DNA from 4 places in the Alteromonas sp. BZK5 genome. Region 4 is predicted to be linked to each of the others. Evidence: predicted binding sites of a transcription regulator. Region 4 holds the regulator's gene; each other region holds the start of a gene.
What was found. The regulator MetJ, encoded in region 4, represses methionine synthesis genes. The targets are predictions, from matches to a motif close to TAGACGTCTAGACGTCTA.
Positions count from the first base shown of each region.

Region 1: metA (homoserine O-succinyltransferase MetA) is a predicted target of MetJ. The motif match lies at 1,687-1,704, and genes of this name have one in related genera.
Region 2: msrA (peptide-methionine (S)-S-oxide reductase MsrA) is a predicted target of MetJ. The motif match lies at 2,693-2,710, and genes of this name have one in related genera.
Region 3: metK (methionine adenosyltransferase) is a predicted target of MetJ. The motif match lies at 3,611-3,628, and genes of this name have one in related genera.

Region 1 covers NZ_JACSOE010000018.1:50,583-56,269, reverse strand. Annotated here, with positions in the region: gene BIZ39_RS07540 (chemotaxis protein CheW) at 1-653, shown strand, start outside; gene BIZ39_RS07535 (chemotaxis protein CheW) at 671-1,162, shown strand; gene BIZ39_RS07530 (DUF2802 domain-containing protein) at 1,222-1,656, shown strand; gene metA (homoserine O-succinyltransferase MetA) at 1,769-2,707, shown strand; gene BIZ39_RS07520 (homocysteine S-methyltransferase family protein) at 2,711-3,778, shown strand; gene metH (methionine synthase) at 3,788-5,687, shown strand, end outside.
Region 2 covers NZ_JACSOE010000039.1:7,057-12,743, forward strand. Annotated here, with positions in the region: gene BIZ39_RS12340 (sodium-dependent transporter) at 1-1,141, opposite strand, end outside; gene BIZ39_RS12345 (SDR family NAD(P)-dependent oxidoreductase) at 1,453-2,178, opposite strand; gene BIZ39_RS12350 (thiol-disulfide oxidoreductase DCC family protein) at 2,168-2,563, opposite strand; gene msrA (peptide-methionine (S)-S-oxide reductase MsrA) at 2,788-3,333, shown strand; gene BIZ39_RS12360 (hypothetical protein) at 3,435-4,556, opposite strand; gene BIZ39_RS12365 (isoleucyl-tRNA synthetase) at 4,828-5,687, shown strand, end outside.
Region 3 covers NZ_JACSOE010000027.1:34,721-40,407, reverse strand. Annotated here, with positions in the region: gene BIZ39_RS10100 (ABC transporter substrate-binding protein) at 1-764, opposite strand, end outside; gene BIZ39_RS10095 (exonuclease domain-containing protein) at 1,101-1,598, shown strand; gene BIZ39_RS10090 (hypothetical protein) at 1,687-2,157, opposite strand; gene metK (methionine adenosyltransferase) at 2,395-3,540, opposite strand; gene tkt (transketolase) at 3,968-5,687, shown strand, end outside.
Region 4 covers NZ_JACSOE010000034.1:3,084-8,770, reverse strand. Annotated here, with positions in the region: gene metF (methylenetetrahydrofolate reductase) at 143-1,030, opposite strand; gene metJ (met regulon transcriptional regulator MetJ) at 1,192-1,524, shown strand; gene BIZ39_RS11420 (malic enzyme-like NAD(P)-binding protein) at 1,688-2,923, opposite strand; gene BIZ39_RS11415 (hypothetical protein) at 3,603-3,920, shown strand; gene rpmE (50S ribosomal protein L31) at 4,127-4,339, opposite strand; gene priA (primosomal protein N') at 4,807-5,687, shown strand, end outside.

The sequences.
Region 1 (5,687 bases), on a different contig from region 4:
CTACCGCCAATGATAGTGAGCCGCAATCGAATGAACAAGAAGCGATAGCGGAAAAGGTTACATCGTTAATTGAAACGCAAAAAGCAGGGACAATTGAAGATGAACAGCAACAGTCTCACACAGAAACTTTAGTAGAAAATGAACAAGAGGCTGCGTTAAACCGCTCTGAAAAAACAAAAGTTCCACTAAAGGATACTCTCGGTTTTCGCTTTCAGGCGCTATTCTTTGAGGTTGCAGGGTTAACACTTGCGGTGCCTTTGACGTCGCTAGGTGGGATCCACCAAATTGAGAAGATTGGCCCTTTATTTGGAAAACCTGATTGGTTTATGGGTGTAATGTTGCACAGAGAGTCTAAACTAAGTGTTGTTGACTCTGCAAAATGGGTAATGCCAGAAAAATATGACGAAAACCTCGCACAATCGCTTAACTACCGATATCTTATAATGTTAGGGGAAAGTGCGTGGGGGCTGGCTAGTGAAAAGCTAGTCAATACGATCAATTTGACTACCGATGATGTTAAATGGCGCGAGTCCACAGGTAAGCGTCCCTGGTTAGCAGGGATGGTTAAAGAAAAAATGTGCGCGTTAATTGACGTTGAAGAATTAATATCTATGCTTAACAAAGGCTTAGGCAGTAACGACCAGACGCCATAGTATTGGGAGCCAGGTTCATGAGCGACGAAAGAATAAATAATAACGCCACCGACAGCAACGACGAAGTCCTTCAATGGGTAACGTATCGCTTAGGTGAAGAAACTTACGGTATCAACGTGATGCAAGTTCAAGAGGTCTTGCGTTATACCGAAATAGCCCCTGTACCCGGTGCACCTGACTATGTACTTGGTATTATCAATCTGCGTGGTAACGTAGTAACGGTTATCGATACACGTGCTCGTTTCGGATTACCGCCAACAGAAATTACTGATAATACCCGTATCGTTATTATTGAGTCTGACGAGCAGGTAGTTGGTATTCTGGTGGATAGTGTCGCTGAGGTGGTTTACTTGAAATCTTCAGAGATTGATAGTGCCCCTAACGTAGGTACTGAAGAGAGTGCTAAGTTTATCCAAGGTGTAAGTAACCGCGACGGCGAACTGCTTATTCTTGTAGATCTTAATAAATTGTTAAGCGACGAAGAGTGGGATGAGCTTAGCAACATCTAAATAAATGAATAGGCGGTATTGACTATAATACTGCCTACATTTCCCCAAGGGTTATGTCCATGGATTGGCAGCTTGCTGCACCTACCTTATTAGAACTCATACTGTGTATTCTTGTAGTTATACTCATCGCCGCGATGGGTGTGCTGCATTCACACATTAAGCAGTTGCGTTCTGCATTAAGCGAAAGCGAACATGCTAACGCAGAGGCTATTGCCCGCACTGAAGCCCTTGCTAAAAATGCAAATAATCAACAAACTGAGGCGCAAGCACGCACCTTGGTGATCACTCGACACCTTCAAGAGTTAGACGAAAAGCAAACTGATATTGAAAACCAGCTTCGAGAACTCAAGCTTCAAGATCCTTCCCTACGCCTATATCAGCGTGCGGCGGACTTAGTCAAGCAAGGCGCTAGCATTGATGAAATTATTGAAGCCTGCGACATTCCTCGTGCCGAAGCTGAGATGTTGGTAATGGTGCATAAACAAAATAATTAGTATTTTTGAGCACCAGAGAAAAAAAACGTTTAGACGTCTAGACGTAAAGATGTTGACATATCGCCAGTTATAGACACAATACAGATATTGTAATTTATCACTGGAGCCCTCTATGCCAATTCGTATTCCTGAGCAGTTACCCGCGCAGAATGTACTACTAGGTGAAAATATTTTTACCATGGACATGGACAGGGCTGCCAATCAGGATATTCGTCCTCTTGAAGTCGGTATTCTTAATTTAATGCCGAACAAGATAGAAACAGAGGTACAGTTACTTCGTCTATTATCGAACACGCCACTGCAAATAAACGTGGATTTAATTCGAATTGATAATCAAGCGCCGAAGAATACCCCCCAATCGCACATGGATGCTTTCTATCACGACTTTTCAGCGGTAGCGAATAAGAAATACGATGGCCTTATTGTCACCGGTGCGCCTCTCGCGCTTATCGATTACGAGGAAGTAAAGTACTGGGAAACCATGACCACCATATTGGAGTGGGCGCAGCGTCACGTGAACTCAACCCTTTACTTGTGTTGGGCTGCCCACGCCGCCATGTATCACTTTTACGGCATTACACGAGAGCTTAGAGACGAAAAGTTTTCAGGTGTCTTTAAACACAAAGTGAATGACCCGAATAATGAGCTATTAAGGGGCTTTGATCCTTCTTTTTACGCACCACATTCCCGTTATGGGCATATTAACACCTCGTTGTATAACAGCGTCGATGGACTTAGTGTTGTTGCAGAGTCTGACGATGTAGGCGCTTATATTGTGGCGTCAGAAGATAAGCGCATGGTATTTGTAACGGGTCACCCGGAATACGATCCAGATACACTTAAAGATGAGTATTTTCGAGATATTGCCGCGGGACAAACGCCAGTAATTCCAAAAAACTATTTTGAAGGGGATGATCCAGCCAAGTCTCCTATTGTACAGTGGCGCTCACACGGTAGCCTATTGTTTACAAACTGGCTGAATTATTATGTCTATCAGACCACGCCTTACGATTTAAGTCAGCTTGCTGAAAAGTCACAGCCAAAGAGGTAGCACGTGAGCCAAAGACCAAATTCTAGCGCGCAAGCAACGCTTACAGAAGCCGCTAAAAAGCGCATCCTTATATTAGATGGCGCCATGGGCACCATGATCCAGCGCCATAAGTTAGAAGAAGAAGATTATCGCGGAACACAGTTTGCCGACTGGCACTGCGATGTTAAGGGTAACAACGATTTGCTGGTTCTTACCCAGCCCGATATCATCTATCAAATTCACTGTGATTACTTTGAAGCTGGCGCGGACATTATTGAAACGAATACGTTTAATGCTACGACTATCGCTATGGCCGATTACGATATGCAGGCTCAATCCCGTGATATTAATTTAGCTGCAGCTAAATTGGCGCGTAAAGCTGCCGATGAGTTCACAGCAAAGACACCAGACAAACCCCGTTTCGTGGCAGGTGTACTTGGCCCAACAAATCGCACTGCTTCAATTTCGCCTGACGTTAACGACCCAGGCAAACGCAATGTTACTTTTGACGAACTCGTGGAAGCGTATAGCGAGTCTACCGAAGCGCTCATTGAAGGCGGTGCAGATTTAATCATGCTCGAAACCATCTTCGATACACTTAATGCGAAAGCGGCAGCCTATGCGGTAGAGTCGGTTTTTGAAAAGCTGGGTATATTGCTGCCCGTTATGGTGTCTGGCACGATTACCGATGCCTCAGGGCGCACGCTGTCTGGTCAAACCGCGGAAGCGTTTTATTATTCCATGCGACACATCAGTCCATTCTCATTCGGCTTAAACTGTGCTCTTGGACCAGACTTACTGCGCCAATACGTAGATGAAGTTGCTACTGTTAGTGAGTGCTTAATTTCAGCGCACCCTAACGCTGGTTTACCCAACGAGTTTGGTGAATACGACATGGAAGGCCCTGAAATGGCCGAGCACATCAAAGAATGGGCGCAGTCTGGGCTAGTGAATATTGTAGGTGGCTGCTGCGGCAGTACGCCGGAACACATTCGCGATATTGCTAACGCGGTCAATGGAATTGCGCCAAGAAAAGTGCCACAGTTTGAACCCAAAATGCGTTTGTCAGGCCTAGAGCCGTTTGTACACTAGGAGGGCATTATGAGCGCAGAATTTTCTACATTTATTAATATCGGTGAGCGTACCAATGTAACAGGCTCCGCTCGTTTTAAACGACTTATTCTTGAAGGTGATTATGAAACTGCACTTGATGTCGCAAGGCAACAAGTAGAGAACGGCGCGCAGATCATCGATATCAATATGGATGAGGCCATGCTTGATTCTAAGCAGGCCATGATCACCTTTTTGAACCTAATCGCCTCTGAGCCTGATATTAGCCGCGTACCTATTATGATCGATTCGTCTAAATGGGATGTTATCGAAGCAGGACTTAAGTGTGTACAGGGCAAAGCGATTGTTAACTCTATTAGCTTAAAAGAAGGGGAAGCGCTCTTCTTAAACCAAGCCAAGCTAATAAAGCGTTATGGTGCAGCAACCGTAGTGATGGCGTTTGACGAGACCGGCCAGGCCGATACACAAGCTCGAAAAGTAGAAATTTGTCAGCGTAGCTACAAGCTGCTGACAGAAGAAGTCGGCTTTCCACCTGAAGATATTATTTTTGACCCTAACATTTTCGCAGTAGCGACGGGTATTGAAGAGCACGATAACTACGCGGTTGATTTTATTGAAGCTACCCGTGAGATACGTAAAACCTGCCCGTACTCTCATATTTCCGGCGGTCTTTCTAATATTTCGTTCTCGTTCAGAGGTAACAACCCGGTACGTGAAGCTATGCACTCGGTATTCCTATATCACGCTATTCGAGCGGGTATGGATATGGCTATTGTGAATGCAGGTCAGCTAGAGGTATATGACGAAATACCGGCTGAACTTCGAGATGCGGTTGAAGACGTGATTTTAAACCGCAGAAGTGATGCCACTGAACGCTTGCTCGATATTGCACCGAACTATCAAGGCGATGGAAAGGCTGCCGCAAAAGAAGATTTATCCTGGCGCGAGCAAGAGGTTAATAAGCGCTTAGAGCACGCCCTAGTTAAAGGGATCACCGACTACATCATTGATGACACCGAAGAAGCACGTCAGCAAGCTGAGCGTCCATTACACGTTATTGAAGGGCCGTTAATGGACGGCATGAACGTGGTGGGAGATTTGTTCGGCGAAGGTAAAATGTTCCTTCCTCAGGTAGTAAAGTCGGCACGTGTAATGAAAAAAGCGGTAGCCCATTTACAGCCATACATTGAAGAAGAAAAGTCAGACGACGCTAAAAGTAACGGCAAAATTCTATTAGCGACGGTAAAGGGCGACGTTCACGATATCGGTAAAAATATTGTTGGCGTGGTACTTCAGTGTAATAACTTTGAAGTGATTGATCTTGGCGTAATGGTGCCAGCGGCGACAATTTTACAAACCGCTAAAGATGAAAACGTTGATATGATAGGCCTGTCGGGCCTTATTACACCTTCACTAGATGAAATGGTTCACGTTGCCAAAGAAATGGAGCGTCAGGGCTTTGATATCCCGCTGCTTATTGGCGGTGCGACGACGTCTAAAGCGCACACTGCGGTAAAAATTGAACAAAACTACCATGCGCCTGTAGCCTATGTTCCAAATGCGAGTAGAGCAGTAGGCGTATGTCAGCGCCTTCTAAACAAAACGTCCCGCGATATTTACGCGCAGGAATTGGCAAAAGAATACGATACGGTACGTGAACAGCACGCCCGTAAAAAGCCGCGCAGCAAGCCGGTGACGTTAGAACAGGCCAGAGAAAACGCTTTTAAGCCAGATTTTACGACTTTACCAGTAAAACCTGCGAACCTAGGTGTAACACCGGTAACCGCCGATTTGGCTACGCTGCGCAACTACATTGATTGGACGCCATTTTTCTTAACCTGGTCTTTGGCAGGCAAGTACCCACGTATACTTGAAGATGAGGTGGTGGGAGAGCAGGCAAAGTCACTATTTAACGACGCCAACGCCATGC
Region 2 (5,687 bases), on a different contig from region 4:
GCATAAACGACGTAAGCATATCAACTTTACCGAATGACAACGCACTTAGGATGGCTAGCAAAATCATAATGCTTCCTAGCGACCCAAGCGCCCATTTACGGCTTACACCTTTTTCATCCATAAGCGCCGCAACAGGTACTTCAAAAATAGACACTAGCGACGTAATTGCCGCAAAGAACACTAATAAGAAGAACAAGCTAGCGACAATCGATGCGCCCATATATCCAATCGAATCTTGTAACGCTAGAAAGATACTAGGTAGATAAGTAAAAATCATACCCACTGACGATTCACTTAAATCATCAGGGTTAATGTCTGGGTTAAAAGAGAAGATGGCAGGAAGGATCATCAAACCCGCAGTGAACGCCACGGCCGTGTCTGTTAACGCCACCAGCTTGGCAGCGCTCGGTACATCTGCACGCTTATCAATGTAGCTACCATAGGTAATAAGAATACCCATACCCAACGATAGAGAGAAAAAGGCCTGCGATAGCGCACCATTCACCACTTCAGCAGTGATTTTTGAAAACTCAGGAACGATGTAGAACTCAACGCCAGCCATCGCATTTTCGCGGGTTAATACGAAGATAACGAGACCGATAAGCATCACGAAAAGCGCAGGCATGAGCAGCTTTGCCGCTTTTTCTATCCCTTCTTTTACACCGCCTTGAAGGATGAGGTAGACCACACCAACAACGGCCGCCATATATAAAAAGATGGCTTCTGAATTAATAAACAGCCCAAAGGTTTCTGGGTTAGCTAACTTGTCTAGATTTCCGCTTACTGCTTCGAACAAATAGCCGAAAAGCCACACAGTAATAACCATGTAGAAAACGGCAATCATGAACGGCGTAGCAATAGCTAGCCACCCCGCGACTTTCCATTTCTTTTCATTACCGCTTATATCACTGTATGCACCAAGCGGGTCTTTTTTAGCATGGCGACCAACTGACATTTCCGCCAGCATTACCGGTAAACAAATGGCAAAAACGAAAATACCGTACATTAAAAGAAATGCACCACCGCCATTTTTAGCTGCACCGACAGGAAACCCTACCAAATTACCTATGCCTACCGCAGAACCTGCAGCAGCCAAAATAAAACCTATGCGCGATCCGAACTGTTCTCTGGCCCCGCTCATATCCCTTCCTCTTGTTGAGTTATTGTTATAGCAGTTCGCCGTATCACGCCTTGTGATGCACAAACACGTCGTGAGCTCACAATTTATGCTGGTTGTCGGTACTTACTATTCGTAAGAATCAAGCCGAGCGAACTGGTATTATTTATTATCAGGATGGCGTTTGTTGTTATGACTCACGTGTGGCGTCAACGCGTTGTATTGCTACCTCTATGGGCTTATCAATACGCTGCACCATTCCCAAAAATAGCATGGTAACAGCAGTGAAATAAAAAGTCTTGATGTTGGACTTGCTGAAATGATGTTAGACCGTATCACCAAGTTACCACTTCGCCATTCCAGTCGATAAAATGACAAGCTTGGTCTCGATTAAGCGCCGAAAGGTGATGAATAAGCTGTTTAGCGGTAAACTCAGGCGTGAACAGTTTCTTGGCGGCAACGTTCTTTTGAAAAGGCTTAGAAAGCCCCGTATCAACCGTCCCAGGGTGATAACAAACAAGCATCACGTCTTTCAATCTGCGCTTGTATTCTACCGACGCCGTTTTAACCAACATGTTGAGCGCTGCTTTCGACGCGCGGTAGCCGTACCACCCGCCAAGTCCATTATCTGAAATACTCCCTACTCTCGCGCTTAAGCAAACAAGGGTTGAGCCTTCTTTACTCATAATATTCACCAAATGCTTGAGCCACATTGCGGGAATAATGCTGTTAGTCGAAAAATAAGCCGCTAAGGCCTGCTCGCTGACATCTTCCAAACGTTTCTCAGGATGAATGCCATCGCTTTCGCGGTGTAGAAAACCTGTTGTGATAACTACCGTAGTTAACACAACCTGCCGTTCAGCCAGCTGTTCAACAAATTCGCTTATGTGCCTATCGTCCTGTTCGGCCAGCTGATGATAGGTAACATCCCCAGAATGATTGGTGTCAGATATAGGGGCGCGACTAACCGCGAACACCCTAGCACCTTCACTGCTATATTGCTCAATAAGCGCAGACGCAATACCGCCCGACGCGCCCACTATAAGGACGTTATTTTTCACTGGCTTCTCCTGGTATGCAGCGATCGCACTGGCGTTTTTTACCTGTTAACAGGTATGAAATGGTGTATCTATGCTTTGCGAATACATTGTAGAAAGCATCGGCTACATGACGAATAACAGGCCAGCGAAGCGGTGCATATAGCCAACCCATGCCCACGGCTTTCCATGCTTCATGAGTGACATCAAGGCCAGTTATCAACGTCCCGTCTTCACGAAGTCCGTGAATTCTTGCATTGAGTGCATGCCAATCCATGGTTGGATAACGGTTCGAAAAATCGGGGGCCTGAATATCTACCAATGTTAATTTGTTGTGCTTGTCTCTTTTTCTTAAATGACGCATTTCAGCGATACACAACGGACAATACCCGTCATAGAAAATAATCACGACTGAATACCTCTGCCAAATTTTGAACACGTTTATACGCATTCTTACCAGTTGCAAACTGCTTGAAAGAAAGCAGCTAGCCTCACATGTTAAAACCTTTCACTCAGCTCGCACATTATTCTTATTTAATATTCGTTTATACGATAAAAAAACACGCTTGGATGACTTGTGTTGTGACCTACCCGCACCCACACTACAGACAAAGATTAAGAGAGGTTTTTACTATGGCAAATTTACAAGTCGCCACGTTGGCAGGCGGATGCTTTTGGTGTATCGAATCAGCGTTTAATAGCGTTGAAGGCGTGGAAAAAGCAATTTCTGGCTATGCTGGAGGCGAAAAGGCCGATCCAACCTATGAAGAGGTATGCAAAGGAAATACTGGCCATGCTGAAGTGGTACAAGTGACGTTTGATGCCGACAGCATTAGCTACCGAGAGATACTAGAAATTTTCTTTGCGCTGCACAACCCTACACAGCTTAACAGACAGGGCAATGATGTAGGCACACAGTATCGCAGCGCGGTTTTCTATCACGACGATACACAAAAAGCTGAAGCAGAAAAAATTATCGCAGAAATCACAGAAGAAGAGATTTGGCCCGATCCCGTAGTGACTGAAATAGTAGCAGTAAATAACTACTACGACGCCGAAGACTACCACCAAGATTACTTCAAAAATAATCCACAAAACCAATATTGCTCTATGGTGGTGGCGCCTAAACTTGCGAAGTTCAAAAAAACCTTCGCTTCTCGACTTCGCAGCGACGCATAAATAAAACAGCGATATTAAGCGCGCTATCAATAGCGTTAGCCAACAATAAAAAGGGTTGCTTAAAAGCAACCCTTTTGTTTTTCAATCTATTCGTTTTCTTATTATTCAAACCAAACGCTGTTAATTTCTAATGGAAACAATAAAGGCGCTAAGTCTTCATAACGCTTCTTATGAGCTTCGCACGTCGCGTTTTTAAGGTAGTTTTTCTCCCAAGGATCGTTAATGATCCACAAGGTATTTTCAATGGTCACTAGTCCTTCCATCGACGAATTATCCATTGTGTATTGTTCGCAACTCTGATCGCCGGCAACGTCGAAAGTAATAGGGATACGCTTTGTTGGCTTACTGCCACTCACATCAATTACCCACAGTTCATTGTCGTTTCTTGCTGCGCCAAACAAATAGGATGCGCCCGCTGAATGAGTATATAACGCCAGTCCATTGATAGGATGATTACCTGAAGTAAACGAAGGAAGTTGAAGGTTAGGCTCGCTCACTGTGGCAAAATCATTCGACGAGAAAAAGTCTTCATCAACAGCCAATGTAAAAATTCTTGGCTGTCCTGCTTTATCTTTCTCTAGCGCCAGATATAACGTGCCGTCTTCAGCCATCGTCAACCCTTCAATGCCGTCGTTAGGAAAATTACCTACTTCAAAATCGTTGGGAAACTGAAGAGGTCGCACATCCGACATTTCAACCGAGCCATTATCTTTTCGTGTCAATTTTACCAACAAGGTAGGGTAATCTGTTGACCCTGTTTCCTCGTATTTGGTTTCACAGCGAGGGCTTAACGCGCCGGTACGGGTAGCATCTTCGGTAACCGTATAAATTACGTTAGTGTCTCTGGGGTCTACGGCTAGCGCTTCTAAATCAGGTTGCTCGCTCAAATAGCTATAAAAGCAGCTTCGGCGCACGGTATTGGAAAATGAAAAGCGTTCGCTCGATGCGCTCAGCGTTGCGGTATCTGGTGAAATGCTATGAAGTTTCAACTGTTGAGTGGTATCAGCGCTAGCATCTGCGATAGTGACAAGTTGACCGTCTAGCACCACTAACCCTGAGGTTTGAGGATCAAACATAACGTTGCCTTTTTCATCAAGGATCCATTTACCCACAGTGACTTCTGTTAAGTCTTGAGGTTCAGGAGTGATAACAACGTCTTTCGGCTCGCTACAGGCGCTTATCAGTAAAGTGGTTAGCACAGCACTGGTTAAATATTTTAGCATAGTGTGAAGTCCTCTCTCCGTTTATTAAGACGAGAGCAAAAGGTAAAACTGAAAAAATTGTAAGGGAGTATATCGAGCATACCGTTTATTCACAAAAAAGAGTAAGGTTATGCGATAGACATCAGGTTTGCTGAGTACATATATGATTTGGCAACGTTAAATAGTCGTGCTGTCATCATGTTTTCGATTAATGTGCAGCATATTTAGTTAACACGCTTACGTGTATTAATATTGACGAAAATTAAAGGAGAGCGTCATTTCTACGCAGCACTTGCCCCAAGTTATTGCAGGTCCGATAGTAAGAAAGGTGACATCTACAGAATGTCATATTTGGGTAGTAACCAGTAACGCCGATTCACCTACGCTAAATCTATCTGCAAATGAAGTCGTCGTCAGCGGCAATTGTCAACGCGAAACCATACGCGTAGGTAAGTACGCATTTATACACTTGCTCTCTTTCACTTCGTCAGAGCCCTTCGAAGATACTGCGCGGATAGGTTACTCGCTATCTTTTAGCGACGATGCTCAGCAGGCTTCATGGGAAAATGAACAACGCGGGCTTCTTTACGATGGGCAGTCTTCCTTATGTTTCCACTACACCGAGACTCCCGAGACCATATTGCACGGCTCATGCCGTAAGCCTCACTTTCACAGTGATGATGCCCTAGCACAAGTAGATGTACTCCATAAAAATGCGTTCAAAAAGCAAAATGATTTTCCCGATCTCCTGTTGATGACGGGCGATCAAATTTACGCTGATGATGTCGCAGGTCCTATGCTTAAAGCCATACACAGCGTGATTGACCGTTTAGGTCTTTATCATGAAGCACTGGAAGGGGCAGTAGTAACCAACACTAATGAACTTGCCACACATGAACATGGGTATTACGAACGAGAGCAGCTTCTGCCACAAATTGCGACCAATACGGTACTGTCTTCAATATTCTTTGGTGCTAAGAAAAAACCGGTATTCACATCAGTAAACGCGCAAAACCATTTGATTGGCAGTGCGGAGATCATCGCTATGTATTTACTGGTGTGGTCCGACACGCTTTGGGCTGATATCAATATAGATAAAGATGGGATCCCCCCAAAATACCACGCTATTTTCGACAAAGAACACGAATCGCT
Region 3 (5,687 bases), on a different contig from region 4:
CAATGCGACACAACAGGGAGAGAGGCGATGCCTTGTTTTGCCATCTCATCGAGTACCACAACACCTTCAGGAACGTTAGTGATAAGAATAATCGCTTCCACTTTCGCGCTTTTTATTGCCGCGATATCCTCAGAAAAGTCTTTCTGCTGCCAATTTATCCAATGGGTTGCTGTTATATCAATATCATTATTACTTGCAGCTTGTGTTAATGATTCAAGGTTTGAGCGTCCCCATCCTGTTCTTTCCAATACCAACGCGATATTTGAAAGCCCCATATATTTGACGTGATTAATTAGGACTGACGCTGCTTCAGCGTCGCGTACCGACACGCGAAATATGTTATTCGGTGAGTGCCCGTTGTCGATAATAGGCGTCCCCGCTGCCCAAGGAACCAACATCAAAATGTTTTTTTCGTGTATTGGGTCGATTTCAGCGAGAACTACAGGTGTATGAACGCCGCCTACTACCGCAAGTAAATTGGGAGTTTGGGAAAATTGCTCAATGTTATATACACCCCGAGCTGGGTTGCCTCGATGGTCTTTCGCAATAACTTTTATTTGACGACCTAGAATCCCTCCAGCGGCATTTATTTCGTCGACGGCAAGCTCGACCCCTCTTGTAATAGCGATGCCACCTTCAACAGCTACCGCTGAAAGATCGGCATCAATACCAATTACCAGAGGCTCCGTTGAACTTAATGCTTTACTTGCAGTAAAAATTGAAAAGACGCAAGCCAGCGAGAGAAAGATAGAAAGTGCACGCATGAATAGGCTACCTAAATGTTAACCTTAAAAGTGTATAGCAATGTGCTCAGTCTTTTAGCGTAAACGTCTTATCCTTTAGTATAAGTTTGATGCTTTTTTGAGAGCTTTTACGAGATTTTTGAGCGCTGGCGACGGGGTGGTGTACTAAACGAGTGCGCATTAATTTTGGCACGATTCTACTATTAGCTTATATTTCGAGAAGAGTGGTTGTACATTTGCTAAACAGTGTTCGACGTTGTTTAGTTGTTCCTCTGGTGACGAGGTAGCAGTAAAACCGCCTGATAAAAATGGTTTGCGGATGTTGCAAGCAAGGATAAACAGCGGTTTGGAGCGTGAGTGCGAAAGAATACCCTGCCAACAATAATAGACATTGAAGCAAGTGGATTTGGCGCAGCGAGTTACCCTATTGAAATAGGTATCGTGCGCTATGATGGTGCAAAGTGGTGTAAGCTACTTCGGCCCTTTGACTCGTGGGTTCACTGGGATCGAAAAGCGGAGTCACTGCACGGCATAACGCAGCAGATGCTGCAAACTCGAGGAGAAGAGCCTCGAAAAGTCTGTGTTGAGTTAAATAATTTCCTTGGCAATACGGTTGTTTACAGTGACGGTTGGGTCGTTGATAACCCGTGGCTAATTAAGCTCTACGCCGCAGCGCAGGTAGAAATGTCTTTTACGTGTAGAGCATTGGAATATATTTTGTCTGAAGCGCAAATGAATCAATGGCATGAGGTGAAAAGCCGCCTTGCGAGCCAACTTGATGTTAAGCGTCATAGAGCGAGTTCCGACGCGATGGTAATTCAACAGACTTACGCAAAAACCTTATCATTGGCATAACGGCAACTACGTTTCGTCTTTATGATGGGGTGTAATACTAAAAGCGCACTGTGAGTGCAATGTAGCGGTGACCTAAAACAAGGATGACTTAAAACAAGTAATTGACGCCCAATGAGAGAGCCATATTCTCTTCTTCCCCAACTTGCCTATGTTCAAGTTCTACCGCCATGTTTAATCCCTCGCTTTTGCCAAGCAGCCAGCCCAACCGAGTAAAAGTACCTACATCATGTGGTAAATAAAGCCACTCTGCGTAATGCTGAAAGGCGGTATTGTTGGTTTTGTACGTTGCATAGACCTTTTGCGGAACCCAAGTGTTAAACCGCCTGCTGGCGCTAAACATACCTTGTGACCCCGCTGGGTAGGTATAACTGTTGTCGTATAGATAAGTTTCGGTTGTAGATTGAATGCGGTACATACTATTTAGCTGCCACCGGGCTATTTTTTTGCTTTTGAATTGGATAGGGCTGTAGTGGGGAGCATTCATTTCCGCGAGCACGGGGGAAGCCGCCATAGACGCAGCCAAAGTAAGTGCCAGAAGAATACCAGTAACCACATTCATGGAAGAGCCCAAGTTGTTATCATGGCTTGTAAACAACCAGAAACTACAAGCGATAGTGTGTTCGTTATTTAAGCATAGCTGCAAAAAATAAATGATGAAAATATTCTTTGCTGTTTTTTATTTGTTTCGTTGATTTTGCTATCCAAATAAAAAACGCCGCTAGTTTATACAAACACTTTTTTGCAAAGCGTTATATAAACTGAGCGGCGCATTTAAAAGCGTTATTTGGTTATCGAATTAAATCGATGCTTTTAACGCTTCTGCTTTATCTGTTGCTTCCCAAGGGAATTCGTCACGACCAAAGTGACCGTACGCAGCCGTTGGGCGATAAATAGGGCGCTCGAGGTCTAGCATTTGAATAAGTCCATAAGGGCGTAGGTCGAAATGTTCACGGACCAGTGCTACTAACGTTTTCTCATCTACCACACCTGTACCGAAGGTATCGATGCTGATAGACGTTGGCTCTGCCACACCGATTGCATAAGACACTTGGATTTCACAGCGCTTAGCAAGTCCTGCTGCAACAATGTTCTTAGCAACGTAACGACCCGCGTATGCTGCACTGCGGTCTACTTTTGATGGATCTTTACCAGAGAACGCGCCACCACCGTGACGGGCCATACCACCGTAAGTATCAACAATGATTTTACGACCAGTTAAGCCACAGTCGCCCATTGGACCACCGATAACGAATCGTCCCGTTGGGTTAATGTGAAAGCGTGTATTTCCATCAATCCATTCACTAGGCAGCACTGGCTTAATAATTTCTTCCATTACCGCTTCGCGAACTGTTTCAGTGCTCACTGAATCACAGTGCTGGGTTGAAAGCACAACTGCGTCGATGCCAACAGGCTTGTCGTTTTCATATTTGAAAGTAATTTGGCTTTTAGCATCTGGGCGTAACCAGTCTAGCTTACCAGATTTACGCACTTCAGCTTGTTTTTGAACAAGGCGGTGAGAGTACGTGATTGGCGCAGGCATTAGTACGTCAGTTTCGTCGCTAGCGTAGCCAAACATTAGACCTTGGTCACCAGCACCTTGTTCTTCAAGGCTTGCGCGATCAACACCTTGATTGATGTCAGGTGACTGTTTGCCAATAGCATTTAATACCGCACATGAATCAGCGTCGAAGCCCATATCTGAGTGCGTGTAGCCAATTTCTTTAACTGTTTTTCGGGTAAGCTCTTCAATATCTACCCATGCAGAGGTAGTTACTTCACCACCCACTAAAACCATACCGGTTTTTACATACGTTTCGCAGGCCACCCGAGCGCGAGGATCTTGTTCTAAAATAGCGTCAAGAACCGCATCTGAGATCTGATCAGCAATTTTGTCCGGATGTCCTTCAGACACTGACTCGGATGTGAATAAATGCGTGGCCATAAATGCTCCGTAAGCGTTAAATTATCAAAATAGTCGTATATTGTACTAAAACAAGTTATAAATACCAGTCTTTACTTCTAGACGTCTAAAAGTCTCTTCGTTACGAATAGTTGACACAACCCGATCACTTGTAGGGTTATTCAGGTCGTAATTGTTTAAGTTAATGATGTATTTGTGAAACTAGGCGTCAGATATAACTGTTTTTGCTGTAATGGGAATACGTGATGGTCAGGGTATAGACCATTTTTTACTATGACTTTCACTATTGGCAATCAAAACCCATTGAACTGTAAGGTGGCATAGGTAAGAATAACGCCACATTCATTCGTATAAAGAAGTAGAGCGAACGCCTTACCTCTACGCTCGTCTAGCTTGCCTAGCCCGCTAAGATACGAAACAAAAGATACAAAATAAATCAGGAGACAACATGCCCTCTCGTCGTGAACTCGCCAATGCAATCCGTGCATTAAGCATGGATGCCGTTCAACAAGCTAAATCTGGTCACCCAGGTGCCCCAATGGGGATGGCTGATATCGCACAGGTACTATGGGGTGATTTCTTATCACACAACCCTGCAAACCCATCTTGGGCTAACCGCGATCGCTTTGTGCTTTCAAATGGTCACGGCTCGATGCTGTTGTACTCTCTTCTTCACCTATCAGGCTACGAACTGCCAATTGAAGAGTTAAAGAACTTCCGCCAATTGCATTCAAAAACGCCAGGTCACCCAGAGTACGGTTATGCGCCAGGTGTTGAAACGACCACTGGCCCACTAGGCCAAGGTATCAGTAATGCTGTGGGCATGGCGCTTGCCGAAAAAGTACTAGCGGCACAATTTAACAAAGATGGTCACACTATTGTTGACCACCACACCTACGCATTCCTAGGTGACGGCTGCTTGATGGAAGGTATCTCACACGAGACCTGTTCACTAGCCGGTACACTAGGCCTTGGTAAGCTTATCGCGTTTTGGGATGACAACGGCATTTCAATTGATGGCGAAGTGGAAGGTTGGTTCACCGACGATACACCAGCACGCTTCAAGAGCTATGGTTGGGAAGTGATCGATGGCGTTGACGGGCACGATGCAGAGCAAGTAAAAGCCGCTATTGAAAAGGCACAGGCGAATACTGCGCAACCTACGCTTATTTGTTGTAAAACCACCATTGGTTTCGGTTCACCTAATAAAGAAGGTACCGAGTCTTGTCACGGTGCACCACTAGGTGAGGACGAAATTGTCGCTACTCGCGAGAAGCTTGGCTGGAGCCATGGCGCGTTCGAAATTCCAGACGATATTTACGCTGGTTGGGATGCTAAAGAGAAAGGTTCAAACGCGGAAAGCGCGTGGAATGACGCTTTCGCTGCATACGAAGCCGCCTACCCAGAGCTTGCAGCAGAATTCAAACGCCGTGTAAATGGCGAGTTGCCAGCAGATTTCAGCGAAAAAGCAGACGCTATCATCGCTGAACTTCAAGCTAACCCACAAAATATCGCGTCACGTAAAGCGTCACAAAATGCACTGAATGCGTTTGGTCCGCTACTTCCTGAGCTATTAGGCGGCTCTGCTGATCTTGCTGGTTCTAACCTCACTATTTGGGAAGGCAGCAAAGGCGTTGAAGCAAACGATGCATCAGGTAACTACATTTATTACGGTGTACGTGAATTTGGTATGTCGGCCATGATGAACGGTATTGCCCTTCACGGTGGCTTCAAGGCATACGGTGCAACCTTCCTAATGTTTATGGAATATGCACGTAATGCGGTACGTATGGCCGCACTAATGAAGCAGCCTGCAATTTTCGTTTACACCCACGATTCAATTGGTCTAGGTGAAGACGGCCCAACACACCAGCCGGTGGAGCAGGTGGTTGCGCTACGTGCAACGCCTAACCTTGATAACTGGCGCCCTTGTGATCAGGTTGAGTCTGCTGTGTCGTGGAAGTCTGCTATTGAGCGCACTGACGGCCCAACAACGCTGATTTTCACGCGTCAAGGCTTAGCGCAGCAAGAGCGTACGGCTGACCAAGTGGCTAACATTGCCAAAGGCGGTTACGTACTTAAAGACTGTGAAGGTACGCCAGAGCTTATTCTTATCGGTACTGGTTCTGAGGTTCAGCTAGCCGTTGAAGCCGCAGCGAAACTAACCG
Region 4 (5,687 bases):
ACATGTTATATCAGATGGTAACTGCGGGCGGCCTTGGTGGCAAAGTTTAATGCAGGCTTTATACAACAAAGGCGCATTGACTGCGCCTTTTGTGGAGTACTTCATTAAACAACGTAAGCACGGTCCTGATTGTCGTTATTTATTAAGCGCCTGAACGCACGCCGAGCATGTGGCAGATGGCGTAGCTCAATTCACTACGGTTCAAAGTATAGAAATGGAAGTGTTTTACCCCTTCTTTAGCGAGTACTTTAACTTGGTCCATAGCAATGTTAGCGCCTATAAGATTACGGGTAGCTTGGTCGTCGGCATCAAGGCCGTCAAACATCTTGTGCAACCATCCCGGCACATGAACATTTGTGAACCCCGCAAATTTCACCAGTGTTTGGTAGTTGGTTACCGGCAAAATACCCGGAACGATATCTAAGTCGACACCCGCTGCGGCTGCACGGTCTCTAAATCGAAGGTACACACTCGTATCGAAAAAGAACTGGGTTATCGCTTCTGTGGCACCTGCTTCTGCTTTGCGCTTAAGGTTTAGTAAATCAAACTGCGCATTTGGTGCTTCAGGGTGCTTCTCTGGATAGGCAGCAACAGAAATATCAAAATCGGCAACGTCTTTTAGCAAGGCAACAAGATCAGAGGCATACATCTCTGTCTTTTCTACTCCTGGCGGTAAATCGCCACGAAGCGCAACAATACGGCGAATGCCTGAATCCCAGTAGTCTTTAGCAATTTGTTTAAGTTCATCTCGGCTAGCATCAACACAGGTCAAGTGAGGAACCGCCGCGACACCGGTTTGCTGCTGAATGCGTTTTACAACGTCGTGGGTTCTGTCACGCTCACCGCTATTCGCGCCGTAGGTTACCGACATGTAGCTTGGCTTTAGTGGCGCGAGACGTTCAACTGACTTCCACAGGGTCTGTTCCATGGCTTCCGTTTTAGGCGGAAAGAATTCAAAAGATACATCAATATCACGCAGTTCCGACAGGGACTGGTTTAATGCATCGATACCTTGTGCGTAAGAAACCATGGCTTTTTCTCTCAAAAATGTATTCTTATAGACGTTTAGACGTCTAAATTAAAGAATATATGTCTAGACGTCAAGAGGTTTACACTGCTCAATTGACCTTTTCGTGAACTTGTTTAGAATTTCTCTTCATAACATAAAAAAGAGTAGACCGAGTTAGTACAATGGCAGAATGGAACGGTAAATATATTCACCCCTACGCAGAGCATGGCAAGAAGAGCGAACAGGTAAAGAAAGTCACTGTCTCTATACCTATTAATGTGCTTAAGGCGCTTACTGATGAGCGTACTCGCCGCCAAATCAATAATCTGCGTCACGCCACTAATTCAGAACTGTTGTGCGAAGCATTTTTGCATGCGTTTACCGGTCAACCATTGCCTAACGATGATGACCTGCGCAAAGACAATCCTAATCGCGTACCGGCTGAAGTAAGACGTATTATGGAAGAAATGGGTATTGATCCAAGCTTCGAAAACGATGTGTCGGAAGACGACTGATATTTGGTATTAAAGAGAAACGGCGCTTTGTTGTAAGTTATTGCTAGTTGATAACCTACAACACGGCGCCGTTTTTTATGTACTTGTATTCTCTAAGCGCACCTTTTAGCAAATAAAGGTTGGGCACTAGCCCCTCCATTTTTTTGCTTTATGCGCCAGAATTTTATTCTTCTGGGCTTTCAGGCACGCGTGCAACGCCAGATTCAATCGCAGCCTTAGATACGGCGGTAGCAATACGCTCGCATAAACGCGGGTCCATAGGTTTAGGAATAATGTACTCCTTACCAAATGTCAGACTAGTACTCTTACTGGCAGCTAGTACTTCTTCTGGTACAGGCTCCTTCGTGATAGCACGAAGGGCTTCTACTGCCGCTACTTTCATTTCATCGTTAATGGCCGTTGCACGAACATCTAGTGCTCCACGGAAAATAAACGGGAAACACAGTACGTTGTTAACCTGGTTAGGGTAGTCCGAGCGTCCGGTAGCCATAATAAGATCTTTACGTACTTCGTGAGCAAGTTCAGGCTTTATCTCAGGGTCTGGGTTAGAACATGCAAATACAATTGGGTTTTCAGCCATCAAGGCCAGTGTTTCTGGTGGTAAAACATCCGGTCCTGACACACCAACAAAAATATCCGCGCCTTCCATTACATCTTCAAGCGTACGCTTGTCAGTATTGTTAGCAAATAGCTTTTTGTGCTCAGTTAAGTCTTCGCGACGAGTATGGATAACGCCTTTTCTGTCTAGCATATAAATACGCTCACGCTGGGCACCACACTTTATAAGCAGTTCCATACAAGCGACCGCTGCTGCACCGGCACCCATACACACAATTTTAGCGCTCTCTATGCTTTTACCCTGAATTTCCAGAGCATTAAGCATGCCCGCTGCAGTAACAATAGCGGTACCGTGCTGATCATCATGAAATACCGGAATTTTACAGCGCTTAATTAGCTCTTGTTCAATCTCAAAGCATTCAGGCGCTTTAATGTCTTCTAAGTTAATGCCGCCAAATGTGTCAGCGATATTCGCTACTGTATTAATGAACTCTTCGGTTGTACGATGCTTCACTTCAATGTCAATGGCATCCAGGCCAGCAAAGCGTTTAAACAGAAGGGCTTTACCTTCCATAACAGGTTTCGATGCCAGTGGGCCTAGGTTACCCAACCCTAAAATCGCGGTTCCGTTACTGATAACGGCAACCAGGTTTCCTTTACCCGTGTACTTATAGGCGTTATCTGCATCTTCAGCAATTTCTCTGACCGGCTCGGCAACGCCTGGGCTGTAGGCAAGAGCAAGGTCATCGACGCTATCTGCTGGCTTAGATAACTCTACGCGGATTTTTCCGGGTGTGGGTTTGGCGTGATAGTCGAGTGCGCGTTGTCTAAAATCTGACATGTAAAAAGGTATCCTTAGATGTAGGGTTCATCGGTGTTTTCGTTCACGCTCTGTAGCTATTTTATTGTCGTTATAGTTATAGGTAGATAAACGTAAGCGCGTTACAACCAAGTAATGACAAAAGTGATTATAAATAGTTGTTAGCACTAGGGCTTGTTGATCTTTGTTTTACAGCAATCATCAATAGGCCCCAAGGTGGCATGTGGAAAAGCAGACTAGGCGTTAACCTTTACTGATTTTGTTCACATACCTTAATGGATACAAGCCTCTGGTTTATGTACCCAAAAGCGCCATAAGTCTTGAAAGCAATGCATTATTCACAGAATTAATGCTCACTATCAAAGTGCCGATCGCAACTCTAACACAGCCAATCACTGTGTACATATCTGATCAGAATTCTCATATACCAATGTAGGTTAGGCATACTAATTAGACCAGTAAAATGGGGCTATAATTACCATTCATGCTATTTATTTTTACTTGTTGTAACATTCTGTAGGTCTATTGTGTGGAGGATGAAAACAAAGCTATCAAAGGGGTCTACGTTCTCATAAATGCATTGGACAGAAACCCAAATCAGGAAAATGGAACGAAGGGATATACCTCGTTAATTCTCCATCTAATATTTCTGATAAAATCCTGTGAAAGCCCACTCAAAATTCGCGCTGAAGGCGAGGATATGACAGAAAGAAAACTAATAACCGTGCTAACCGATGTGTGCGAAAGCGTAAAATCTACCAATAATGGATTTGTTTGGCTAACTCACGTAGGGCATTGGAGAGCGCCGCAAGTGATTGCCGTGTTTAATACTGAGCAGGAGAAGCAGCGGGCGTTAACTAATGGTTGGGATATAGACTTCATAAACCAAGTGAATATTGCTTTGGCGTCAATTAAGTCAGCACCCGTTGGTATTTATTTTGATAGCGAAGAAGAGTGTAAGAAAGTGAGTGGCGGCAATTGGGACAGGCATTTATCTAATGTTAAAAACCTTCACTGAGTTCAGGTTACGCTGAATATTGTAAATTAAGCTAAAAACGTTTTCAGAAAGGCGAGTTGCAGGGCTTGTTAAACTGGCTAGGTACTGGCCTGACGTAGGACAACGGCGGTAAAGCGCTGTTTGGCACACCTTGTTTGTGTGAAGCGTGAATTTTAAGCAATAAAAAAGCGCCATAAAGGCGCTTTTTTTCGAACTCGATATCAGGCTTACTTTTTGCCCAATGCACCGAAACGCTTCTTGAAGCGATCAACACGACCACCAGTGTCAACGTTACGTTGCTTACCAGTGTAGAATGGGTGACATGAAGAACATACGTCTAGGTTGATGTCTTTACCAAGCGTAGAGCGAATGTTCATTACGTTACCACATGAGCAAGTTGCTGTGATTGCTTCGTATTTTGGGTGGATATCTTGTTTCATTGGGTTACCTCACATAATAAGGCCGTATCGCTATACAACCCGAAGTCGCACACCATACGTTACTTAATTCAAATGATAAGTTGTTCAAAGAACAGCCTATCGCAAAAGAGCGGCGCATAATAAAGGATGGCAGGGCCTTGATCAAGCGGTTTTTGGCCAAATGCTAAACAAGAGAGCTAGGCAAGGTAGCCGTATAAAAAGGTAGCCGTATAAAAAGGCCAAACAAAAAACATTCTTTTTATGCTTAACAGTAAAGTATGTTTAAATATTTGTCTTTCAAGGCTCGGTCAGATGCTCAAGTGGCAAAATCATGCGCTAATAGCAAAATGTGTAGCTAGCTGTTAGCAGCGCAAACTGCTGTAACGTATAGGTCTGCAAGAAGCCTCAGTATAATTAGTTTCAACATAAGAAGCTTAGTAAGCGCATTACGCGCTTTAACAATCGTCAAATAAGGTAGAACCTTCGCAATGGCCTTTATCCAAGTTGCCGTGCCAGTGCCACTGCGCCAACTTTTCACGTATACCCACGATAACGCACTAAGTGCGGGTGTAAGAGTAGTTGTGCCTTTCGGTCCGCGCAAACTTGTGGGCGTAGTTGTTGAAACCCTACACAAAACTGAAAGCGACATTGAAAACTCCAACAAGCTAAAAGCCATTGAGTCGGTACTGGACGATAGCCCTATTATAGATGGGGTGTTATTGAAAATGGCCCAATGGCTGTGGCAGTACTATCATCATGCGCCGGGTGAAGTGCTACACGCCATGCTGCCTGTTTTATTGCGCAAAGGCGAGTCAGCAGCGCCAACACCCCAAGACATGTTGATGCTTACCGAAGAAGGTAAGCAAACGACTGCAGACACGTTATCGCGGGCGCCTAAACAACAAGCCTGTTTTACTGCACTGGCCGGTGGTGCCTTATTAGCGTCCCAAGCGCGCAAGCAGTATGGCGCACCTGCGGTCAAAGCACTTGTCGAAAAGTCATTGATAAGCATTGAAGAAGTTGCGCCTGAATTTAAGTCAGGCAGTTGGCTTGCCTCGTTATCGGTGTCTGAAAAGCCAATTCCAGATACTGAGCAATCGGTTGCCATTGCCGCACTTAATCGTCAGCAGGGCAATTTCGCTGTAAGTTTGCTTGAAGGGATTACCGGTAGCGGTAAAACGGAAGTGTATCTTCAAGCTATCGAACCCTTGCTGCGTGAAGGGAAGCAAGTGCTTATACTTGTGCCAGAAATTGGGCTGACGCCGCAAACGGTGTCACGCTTTGAAAAGCGCTTTGGTATTGCAGTGGGCGTTTTACACTCTCAGCTTTCTGATAAAGAACGGTTACATGTATGGCAGCGAGCAAAAGC